One region of the Solibacillus sp. FSL K6-1554 genome, then DNA from elsewhere that is predicted to be linked to it. Evidence: riboswitches for the same ligand, from Rfam matches in the RefSeq annotation. Region 1 holds a riboswitch; the other holds the start of a gene.
What was found. A riboswitch is a leader RNA that binds a small molecule or an ion and turns the genes downstream of it on or off. The one in region 1 is predicted to bind S-adenosylmethionine.
Positions count from the first base shown of each region.

Region 2: it holds a riboswitch for S-adenosylmethionine, as region 1 does, so the genes downstream of both, metK (methionine adenosyltransferase) here and MHB58_RS18475 (bifunctional homocysteine S-methyltransferase/methylenetetrahydrofolate reductase) in region 1, are expected to answer to the same signal.

Region 1 covers NZ_JBBOSS010000001.1:3,716,661-3,722,304, reverse strand. The annotation lists gene MHB58_RS18495 (LysR family transcriptional regulator) at 1-124, shown strand, start outside; gene MHB58_RS18490 (tetratricopeptide repeat protein) at 130-972, shown strand; gene MHB58_RS18485 (chemotaxis protein) at 1,115-1,606, shown strand; gene hemG (protoporphyrinogen oxidase) at 1,754-3,139, shown strand; SAM riboswitch class I at 3,226-3,323, shown strand; gene MHB58_RS18475 (bifunctional homocysteine S-methyltransferase/methylenetetrahydrofolate reductase) at 3,426-5,270, shown strand; gene metH (methionine synthase) at 5,263-5,644, shown strand, end outside.
Region 2 covers NZ_JBBOSS010000001.1:2,947,950-2,953,593, forward strand. The annotation lists gene MHB58_RS14605 (alanine/glycine:cation symporter family protein) at 1-264, opposite strand, end outside; gene MHB58_RS14610 (alpha/beta hydrolase) at 397-1,200, opposite strand; gene MHB58_RS14615 (gamma carbonic anhydrase) at 1,454-1,966, shown strand; gene metK (methionine adenosyltransferase) at 2,083-3,279, opposite strand; SAM riboswitch class I at 3,543-3,658, opposite strand; gene pckA (phosphoenolpyruvate carboxykinase (ATP)) at 3,858-5,444, shown strand; gene MHB58_RS14630 (alpha/beta hydrolase family protein) at 5,554-5,644, opposite strand, start outside.

The DNA.
Region 1 (5,644 bases):
GAAGTTGAATCCGCCTTGCTACCGCTCCGTTTGTGTTTCATGGGCAAAAAATCGTTATTTGCCTCCAGCAGCATCTGAGTTTAAACAATATTTACTGCAGTATTTTCAGCAAAGAGAAGAGTGAACAATATGGAGCAAAGTCAATTTAGAAAATGGCTTAAACAACATGAAATAGAGCATGAGGAAAAGTGGCTTGAGCAGTTTATCTCAGCATGTAATGGAGACGAACAGGCGATGGTTAATACTGCCTTATTATATAAAGAGTATGGACAATATGACGAAATGTACGGATTGCTGTGTAAGGCGAGTGAGCAGCAGAACAGAGAAGCTATGTATGAACTGGGAAACTGCTATTTTGAGGAGCTTGGTGAAAAAGGGAGTGAGCAGCAGGCATTTTTACTTTATAAAAGTGCTGCACATTTAGGCCACCCTGATGCAATGAATAATTTAGCAGATATGTATTTGAACGGTGAGGGAACAGCAGTCGACGAGCAACAAGCGCTCAGCTGGTTTAAGATGGCTGCGCAATTCGGTATTGCTGAAGCAATGTTTACACTCGGGATCATGTATGAACAAGGATTGGGTACCGAATGTGATGAATCACAAGCCTTTGCTTACTATTCCCGCAGTGCAGAAAAGCAAGATGAAGAAGCAATGTACCGAATGGGTATGATTTATTTTTCAGGAGAGCTCGGTCAACAGCAAGATAATGAAAAAGCGTTGGAATGGTTTTTAAAAGCGAGCGGACAGTTTCATGTTGATGCAACATTTAATATCGGCTACTGCTATGAAAATGGTCATGGGGTAGCACGAAATAATGAAAAAGCAATCCATTACTATAAAAAAGCAAGCTTGCTGGGAGACATGGAAGCAACAAAAAAAGTAGTAAGCTACTACGAACAGAGGGATATAGCAGAAGCTGCCAAGTGGCAAGAAAAGCTAAAAGTTCTAAATAACGATATATATGAATAATAATGTAATAGATACTAAAAAGTTTTGATTTTCTATTTCCTTGTCATAAATTAGACCTATTTCATTGATAAATATAGGTTTAATTTTAATGGAAAATAGGAAATATATTATAAGGGGAAAGTATTAAGAAGGGGGAATTTTTATGTATATGTTTGCAGTCCAACAATTCTCTTCTGATCATAATGAGGATAGTATTCAAAAACTACAACAAATGCTATTAGAACAGCGAGAGAATCTGACGACGCTATGTACAATTGTCGAATATTTAAAAAGCTATGTCCAAACTGGATTAGACCATAAAGATGTTATTAAATACAAACAAAAAATTCAAATGATGACTGATAAACAAAACAAACGTTACGATCAAATTGATGAGCTTATTAATACGAATATTTTGGAATTGAAAAAAGGTAAAACAACAGACAATTCCGCACTTGTATATGGAAAAGAAGTTCGGAAAATTGAATCTGGTGTTCGTACTTTAAAGCTATTTGCCGGCGACGCTGTAAATATGCTAGATCTTAACAAACATTTAGAAAACCGCAGCAATGAACGTATACGCTATTTTGATAAACGTTCTACATCTTTGGAAGCAGAAATAATTTCCCTGACAAAGCAACTTTCTTATAAGTAAAATAGAGGCCATCCTACCTGGGAATCTGTCGAGGTAGGGTGGCTTTTCTTATGGAGTTCTGAAAATTGTAATACCCATCTGACCATATTTCGTATGAAAAAGTTTATACTATAAGAAGAGAAGCGAACGAAATAGGAGAGAATGGATATGAAAACAGTAGTAGTTGTAGGTGGAGGAATTACCGGGCTATGTACGATGCATTATCTGAAAAATAAAATGCATGAGCAAAACGTGGAAGCGCGGTTAATACTGATTGAAAAGAACGCATATTTAGGCGGAAAAATTCATTCCGAATACGATAAAGGGTTTATTATGGAAACAGGGGCTGATTCAATTGTAGCACGCCATCCAGGGGTATTGGAGCTTGTTAAGGAGCTTAATTTTGAATCAGAGCTTGTCTATAACGAAACAGGTATTTCCTACATTCATACGAATAACGAGCTGCATGCTATTCCGGCAGGTTCGACATTCGGTATTCCGATGAGTGTAGAATCGCTCATGTCAAGTACGTTAATTTCAGAAGAAGGAAAGAAGAGGGCCCTTCAAGATTTAGAAATCCCGAATACTAAATTTACTAAAGAAAGCTCTATCGGTACGTTTTTAGAATATTTTTTAGGTGAAGAAATTGTTCGAAAGCAAATTGCCCCAGTATTGGCAGGAGTTTATTCAGGCGATTTATATCAATTAAGCCTGGCATCTACATTGCCGTATTTAGTGGATTATAAAAACAACTACGGATCGATTATTAAAGGCTTCGAGGCACATCGCGAGCAATTCGAAAAAGCTGCGAATAAGAAGTTTATTTCTTTCCGTCCGGGTTTATCAGCATTAATCAATCGTTTAGAAGAACAGCTGCCGGAAGTTGAATTCATGAGAAAGACAGTAACAAAGCAAATTCTAAAAAAAGGTGAGCAATATGAAGTCGTGCTGGAAGATGAAACAATATTGGCAGATATTGTTGTACTGGCCGTTCCAAATGAGACGGTACATTATGTAATACAGGATAATTCATTAGAGGAACAGCTGAAAAAGTTCACGACGGCATCTACTTTAACGATGTATGTTGGCTTTGATGTACCGGACGATATATTACCGGCTGATGGTACCGGCTTTATCGTTTCGCATAATAGTGATTTAATTTGTAATGCATCGACATGGACGAGCCGTAAATGGAAGCATACGTCAGCAGAAGGCAATTTACTCGTTCGCTTGTTTTATAAAGATATTAATCCGCGCTATGAAGAGTTGGCAGCCATGTCAGATGAAGAACTGACAAAAGTTGCATTGGAAGACATTCGTCTCAGCTTAGGTGTTGAAGCGGATCCAACTGTCATTAATGTAACAAAGTGGATTGACCAAATGCCGCGCTATGATTTGGCGCATAATGAAGCCTTATCAAAAGTTATACAGCAACTGGCAACGGATTACCCGAATGTTCTATTAGCAGGATGTGCCTATTTCGGAGTAGGAATCGGTGCTTGTATTCAAAACGGCAAAAAAACAGCTGAACACATTATTAGTCGAATTATGTAAAAAAATACTTCATTCAGCTAAAGGGTATTGACGGACGTATTAGATAACGTTATGATTCATTTAAATATTTCAAAAATTCATATTATTTCTTATCAAGAGAAGTCGAGGGACTGGCCCGATGAAACTTCAGCAACCAACATTAAGTCAGGTGCTAAATCCAGTGGCGAATGCCAGAAGATGAGAAGGGATTAAGTCGATAACTACTATGCCTTCTTTTCTTTAATGAAAGAAGGCTTTTTTGTATCGTTAAAATACTGAAAATACTGTAAATGATGGAGTGAAGGCAATGGGTTTACTTGAAGAATTACAAACACGGGTTTTAACAGCCGACGGAGCAATCGGGACACTTCTTTATTCATATGGGTTGGATTATTGCCATGAAGAAATGAATATTGCCCGTCCTGATATTATAGAGAAAATTCATAGTGAATATATTGCGGCAGGTGCAGATATTATTCAGACCAATACATATGGAGCTAACCGCATTAAGCTTGCACGTTATGGTTATGAAAATCGTGTGAAGGAGTTTAATGAAGCAGCGTTAAAGATCGCAAAGCGGGCAGCTTCCCTGGATGGGCAATATGTTCTGGCAACAATCGGTGGTATTCGGGGAATTCGTAAAAGTGATGCAACATTAGATGAAATTTTAGCAGCGTTCCAAGAACAGGCGGAAGTATTACTAGCAGGTGAACCGGATGGATTTTTATTGGAAACGTATTACGATTTTGAAGAATTATCGCATTGTGTCCATCTATTACGTTCGATGACCGATTTGCCGATCATTGCTCAAGTGACGATGCAGGAACCGGGTGTCCTTCAAAATTTAATGACGTTAAATGAAGCGTTTCAAGACTTGGAAAGGTTAGGTGCAGATATTGTTGGGAGTAACTGCCGATTAGGTCCTTTCCATACAATTCAGGCATTTGAAGGGGTTAATTTACCGAATAAAGCTTTTTTATCAGCTTATCCGAATGCATCATTATTGGACATTGAAGATGGTCGAGTAGTTTATGAGTCGGAAACCGATTATTTCGCACGTGCAGCAGTTGAACTCGTAAACCAAGGTGTCCGTTTAATTGGCGGATGCTGCGGGACGACACCGAAGCATATTGCAGCCGTAAAAAAACGTTTGGCGAATATGCAGCCAATTGAAACGAAGGAAGAAAAACACAGGTCTACACAATTTGTCCGAATTCCGGAGCCACGCAAACAGGAGCCGCTCCACGAAAAAGCAAAACGTGAACGTTCAGTTATAGTGGAACTGGATACGCCACGTCATCTGGAAATTGACGGATTTGTAGAAGGGGCAAAACAGTTATCTAAAGCAGGAGCCGATGTCATTATGATGGCTGATAACTCACTTGCTTCACCGCGCATCAGTAATATCGCGATGGCTGCGATTTTAAAAGAGCAAGGAATTCGTTCATTGCCGCATTTGACATGCCGTGACCGAAATTTAATTGGGCTTCAGTCACATTTAATGGGACTTGATGCACTGGAACTTCATGATATTCTTGTCGTGACAGGAGACCCGACAAAAGTAGGGGATTTCCCGGGGGCGACGAGCGTATATGATGTTTCATCAATGGAACTGATTTCTCTAATTAAGCAGTTAAATAAAGGTGGTTCTTTTACTGGGAAATCGCTGCGTAAACAGGCAAATTTCTCGGTAGCCGCTGCCTTTAATCCGAATGTTCGTGTACTGGACCGTGCTGTAGCCCGTTTAGAAAAGAAAATCGAGCATGGAGCAGATTACTTTATTTCACAGCCGGTTTATACGAAAGAAAAGATTATCGAAATCTATGAGGCGACGAAGCATTTGGAAACACCGATTTATATCGGGATTATGCCACTAACATCTTCACGCAGCGCGGAATTTTTACATCATGAAGTACCGGGCATTAAACTGTCCGATGAAGTACTTGCGCGCATGGCTGCCTGTGGGGATGACAAGGAAGCATCGACAGCAGAAGGAATTGCGATTGCTAAAGAGCTGCTCGATACAGCGTGTGAATACTTTAACGGTATTTATTTAATTACACCGTTTTTACGCTATGATATGACGCTGGAATTAATGGACTATGTAAAACAATATGATGTGGAAAGTAAAGGAGTTCAGTCGAATGTATAATCACCCGATTCATGAGCAATTACAAAAAAGAATACTTATCATCGATGGTGCCATGGGGACGATGCTTCAGGCAGAAAACCTAACATATGAAGATTTTGGCGGAGAAGACTTAGACGGTTGTAATGAAAACCTGGTGCTGACAAGACCTGATGTATTGGGTAAAATCCACCGTGAATATTTAGCTGCTGGCGCTGATATTATTTGTACCAATACGTTTGGCGGTACACCACTCGTATTGGATGAATATGACTTAGGTGACAAGGCGGTTGAAATTAATAAGCGGGCGGTTAAAATTGCACTAGAGGCGGCAAAAGAGTTTTCGACACCAGAATGGCCGCGCTTTGTCGCAGGTGCAATCGGACCTACTACAAAAA
Region 2 (5,644 bases), 770 kb from region 1:
GAATGCAATAGCTGTTGCGGTACCAACGATATTACCTGTACCGACACGGCCCGACAATGCAATCGACAATGCCTGGAACGAAGATACACCTGCTTCTGATTTTTCTCCTTTGAACATTAACTTGAACATGTCTCCAATTAGCCTGACTTGTGCAAACTTTGTTAGGATAGAGAAAAATAAACCAACGATTAAAATACCATAAATCATAACAGGACCCCATAAAATATTGTTGGCCCATCCTACAAAATCATTCAAGAAACCCATACTATACCCCCTTTGTTGAAATAATGTATTAATTTGAAATTTAGTATATTACAAATATTCGAAAATTTCGATATATTTTTTTTAAGGAAATAAAAATAAACCTAACAAAGTATGATTTTGTTAGGCTTATCACTATTCAATAATATATCCCAAGTCTCTTAAAACATTATTAATATAATCTATCGTAAATTTAAAAACATCTTCCCGTTCCACTTCAAAATAAAGGCTGTGGAGGCAACCTTTCCATTGCTTATAGTGAAACTCGGAAAGCGTATGCTCTGTTATCCATTTCTTAGATGTACTAATGTCTGAAACTTTATCATTTTCACCCGTCATTAATAATACTGGGATATCCGGAAACTTCAATTCAGGGTTACGGATTGTCCGCGACATTTGCTGCCAGTCGCGATACCATTTTACCGTCACCATACTCTTCAACGGTAATTGCTCTTTTAGTTCCATTAACACATCTGTGTTCCGCGTAAGATGGTGAGGCTCCAACTCATGTTTCAGCTTAACATTCGATGTAATGGCGCTGAAGCTTGATAAAGCATTCGACAATTTTCCCGGTGCCAGCTTTAAATTAAACCAGGGGGATGCTAAAACAACACCCGCACATTCTATTTTATTGTTCTGAAGTACATACGTAGCTATTGCAGCCCCTAGGCCATTTCCTACGATAAAAAGCGGTACGTTATATTCTAGTGCCACTTTCAATAATACTTTTGTATACTTATAATATTCTTTAAAATCTTCATCATGATACGTTGTATACTTTCCTTGCTCTCCATGTCCAGGTAAATCCCCCATTACAACATGAAAGTGTGAGCTGCGGAACTTTTCAATTAACCATGCGTACCACCGATGATGTTCATATGCGCTATGAAGAATAACGACTACGGCTTTTGGTTGTTGCTCTGTTTCCCATTTCCACATGGCCAATACTCCTTACATATAAAATATTTTTATGACATAAACACGTGATCCTTTAATTCAGGAATGAGTTTGCCGATTATCAAAAAATTACGATATTGCACCTTCTTTAACATCGGCATCATTATATTACTATTTATTTGTATAATTATAATACATTCCGTTCTAAAAGAAATGTTAATTGAAAAATCTTCACGTTTTGTTACGATATCTATAGATTTATCTACAATTTTATAGAAGAAATGAGGAAATGCACATGATTTACCCTTATAAGGATAAAATACCAACGATTCACCCTTCTGCATTCATTGCAGACTATGCCACAATTACCGGTGATGTAACAATCGGTGCCGAAACTTCAATTTGGTTTAACACGGTAATTCGTGGCGATGTAAACAAAACTATAATTGGTGACCGTGTCAGTATCCAGGATTTGAGCTGCCTTCACCAAAGTCCCGCTGCCCCTCTCATTATTGAAGACGAAGTAACAGTAGGTCATCAAGTTACATTACATAGCTGTACAATTAAAAAACGCGCTTTAGTTGGTATGGGTTCCATCATACTGGACGGGGCTGTTATAGGCGAGGGTGCATTTATTGGTGCCGGCAGTCTTGTACCACCGGGAAAAGTGATTCCTCCCAATTGTTTAGCGATGGGTCGCCCAGCAAAAGTCGTACGTGAAGTGACAGCAGAAGATCGCGCAGATATGGATCGGATAATTTCAGAATATGTGGCAAAAGGGCAATACTATAAATCACTTCAAAAATAATTTAACAGTCATTCCCCTCTTTGAATCTTATAAATCTATACCTTGTTAAAAAGAAATCTTATATAAGATCATAAAAAAGGAGCTATCCATTAAACTGGATGCTCCTTTTTATTATATTAAATTCCTGCTTTAGCTTTCAATTCAGCCGCTTTATCCGTACTTTCCCATGGCACATTTAAATCTGTGCGACCGAAATGTCCGTATGCTGCTGTTTGCTTATAAATCGGACGACGTAAATCAAGCATTTTAATAATGCCCGCAGGACGTAAATCAAATAGCTCACGTACCCAGTTCACGATTTTTGATTCTTCTACTTTTCCTGTACCGAATGTATCAACCGCGATTGATACAGGTTGTGCAACACCGATTGCATACGCCAGTTGCACTTCAGCACGGTCAGCTAGGCCAGCTGCTACAATGTTTTTAGCAACATAACGTGCTGCATATGCTGCAGAGCGGTCAACTTTTGTCGCATCCTTACCGGAGAATGCTCCGCCACCATGACGCGCATAGCCGCCGTAAGTATCAACAATAATTTTACGACCTGTAAGACCTGCATCTCCTTTAGGCCCGCCGATTACGAAACGACCTGTTGGGTTGATGAAGTATTTTGTTGCTTCATCCAATAATTGAGCAGGAACAACCGGTTTAATAACGTGCTCTTTAATATCTGTTTGAATTTGTTCTAATGTTGCTTCTTCATCATGCTGTGTTGAAATAACGATTGTATCCACACGAACAGGTTCATTGTTTTCATCATATTCGATTGTTACTTGTGTTTTACCATCCGGACGTAAATATTCCAATTCTCCTGATTTACGTACTTCTGTTAAACGACGTGCTAATTTATGAGCTAAAGAAATTGGCATCGGCATTAATTCCGGTGTTTCGTTACATGCATAGCCGAACATTAATCCTTGGTCGCCTGCACCGATTGCTTCCAGTTCATCATCCGTCATTGAACCTTCACGTGCTTCCAATGCTTGGTCAACACCTTGTGCAATGTCAGGTGATTGCTCTCCTACAGCTACTAGTACTGCAAGGTTTTCCGCATCAAAGCCGTACTTACCGCGTGTGTAGCCGATTTCTGCCACTGTATCACGGATAATTCCTTTCATATCTACATAAGTAGAAGTTGTAATCTCACCAGATACTAGTACTAAGCCTGTTGTTACCGTAGTTTCACAAGCTACACGTGCATTTGGATCTGCAGCTAAAATAGCGTCTAAAATGGCATCCGAAATTTGGTCACAAATTTTATCCGGATGTCCTTCCGTTACACTTTCTGATGTAAACAGTCGACGATTTGTCATGTCATTTCCTCCTAAATCACTTTGGCAATTGTTTTTTATTGATACGGTACTCATTACCCATGTCCGTTATATAAAGCAATTACGCTAATGCGTATCTACCTTTTAACGTCAAGCTATATTTGCTTTAACACGAGGGTCTGAAAGGCTGTAACTATATAATTTTCGCTCAGCACGAAATTGTAAAACAAAATAAAAAAAATCCTTTCTCTCATAGCCGTGTTCATCACACGTGAGGAAAGGATATTACGTTTCGTTACCTTTCACTCTTATCGTTCAAGGGAATTTTTGCCCTTGCATCAGGTTGGCACCAACACGTATAAAATATACGCAGGTTGCCGGGTTTCATAGGGCCTGCCCCTCCACCAGCTCGGGATAAGAGTATCCGTTCAATTAAACATCTTACGCAAAAAAACAAGTGCTGTCAACAAATTTTGACGTATTTCGCAATGTTTAAAATTCCGGAAAAAATAATTTGCAATTAGTATAGATTATTTCACTTAATGTGTTATACTATTTTTGAATTAGGAATCAACTCCCCTCTATAAGGGAATACTATAAAAAAGGATGGTATTTAATAGATGAATTCGGTAGAAATTGCTAACGAGCTGAAAGAACTTTTAAACGGGGAAAACATCAAAACTCAATTATCTGTTCCACAATTAGTTGAAAAAGCTACATCACGCGGAGAAGCCGTGCTGACTGTTGAAGGTGCATTACGTGCCCAAACAGGAAAATACACTGGCCGTTCTCCAAAAGATAAATATATAGTAAAAGAAGAAATTTGCAACAATAAAATCGATTGGGGCAAAGTTAACCGTCCGATTTCTGCAGAGGTATTTGATAAACTTTATGTGAAAGTTGTAAATTACTTAAAAGAACGTGACGAGTTATATGTATTCAACGGTTTTGCAGGTGCAGACAAAGAGTCTCAATTATCCATTAAAGTAATTAATGAATATGCTTGGCATAATCTATTCTGTCATCAATTGTTCATCCGCCCAACAGCAGACGAATTGGCTAAACATGTTGCCGAGTTTACAATCGTATCTGCGCCAAACTTCAAAGCAGATCCTGAAGTAGACGGTACAGGATCGGAAACATTCATTATAACATCTATTGAAAAGAAAATCATCTTAATCGGCGGAACTGAGTACGCAGGTGAAATGAAGAAGTCAATCTTCGGTATTATGAACTACTTATTGCCTGAACAAGGTATCTTCCCAATGCATTGCTCTGCAAACGTTGGTGAAGGTGGCGATGTTGCATTATTCTTCGGTCTATCTGGTACGGGAAAAACAACTTTATCTGCTGATAAAGATCGTAAATTAATCGGTGACGATGAGCACGGTTGGTCTGATAACGGCGTATTCAACATTGAAGGTGGATGCTATGCAAAAACAATCAACCTATCTGCTGAAAATGAGCCGGAAATTTATAATGCAATTCGCTTTGGTTCAGTACTGGAAAACGTTGCGGTAGATCCTGAAACACGCGAATGCGACTATGCTGACGGTTCATTAACAGAAAATACACGTGTCGCTTACCCTATCGACTATATTGACAATATTGTGTTACCATCAGTAGCAGGTCATCCAAATACAATCGTCTTCTTAACAGCCGATGCATTTGGTGTATTACCTCCTATTTCTAAATTGACAAAAGAGCAGGCAATGTATCACTTCCTAAGTGGTTTCACATCAAAACTTGCCGGCACAGAACGTGGTGTAACAGAGCCAGAACCAGTATTCTCTACATGCTTCGGTTCTCCATTCCTACCGCTTGCTGCAACAGTTTATGCAGAGCAATTAGGTAAGAAAATTGATGAGCACGGTTCACAAGTTTTCCTAGTAAACACTGGTTGGACTGGTGGCGAATATGGTGTAGGCAGCCGTATGAAGCTTTCTTATACACGTGCAATGGTTCGTGCTGCAATCGATGGTAAATTAAATAACGTTGAGACAACTCAAGATGCAGTATTTGGATTAAACATTCCAGTAGCCGTTGAAGGTGTACCATCTAGCGTATTAAATCCTCGTGATGCATGGGCAGATAAAGCTGCATATGACAAAAAAGCTGCTGAACTTGCTGATCTGTTCAAAAATAACTTCACGAAATTCGAGAATGTTGATGAAGCAATCGTTCAAAAAGGCGGCCCATTAGTATAATTTACTAATGACCAACTTTATTCAATCAAAAACAAACAGCATTTTCCTCTATGGGGAAAATGCTGTTTTTACTTTGTATAAAATAAGGTTTTCCCTTATTATTTTTTTCCTAGTTCTGTTCAGACTTCTTACTTTCTTGGCGTTTCATCCAATTACATAAGTTTTTCACAGTGTCACGGTTCAAGTCTGGAGGATAATGA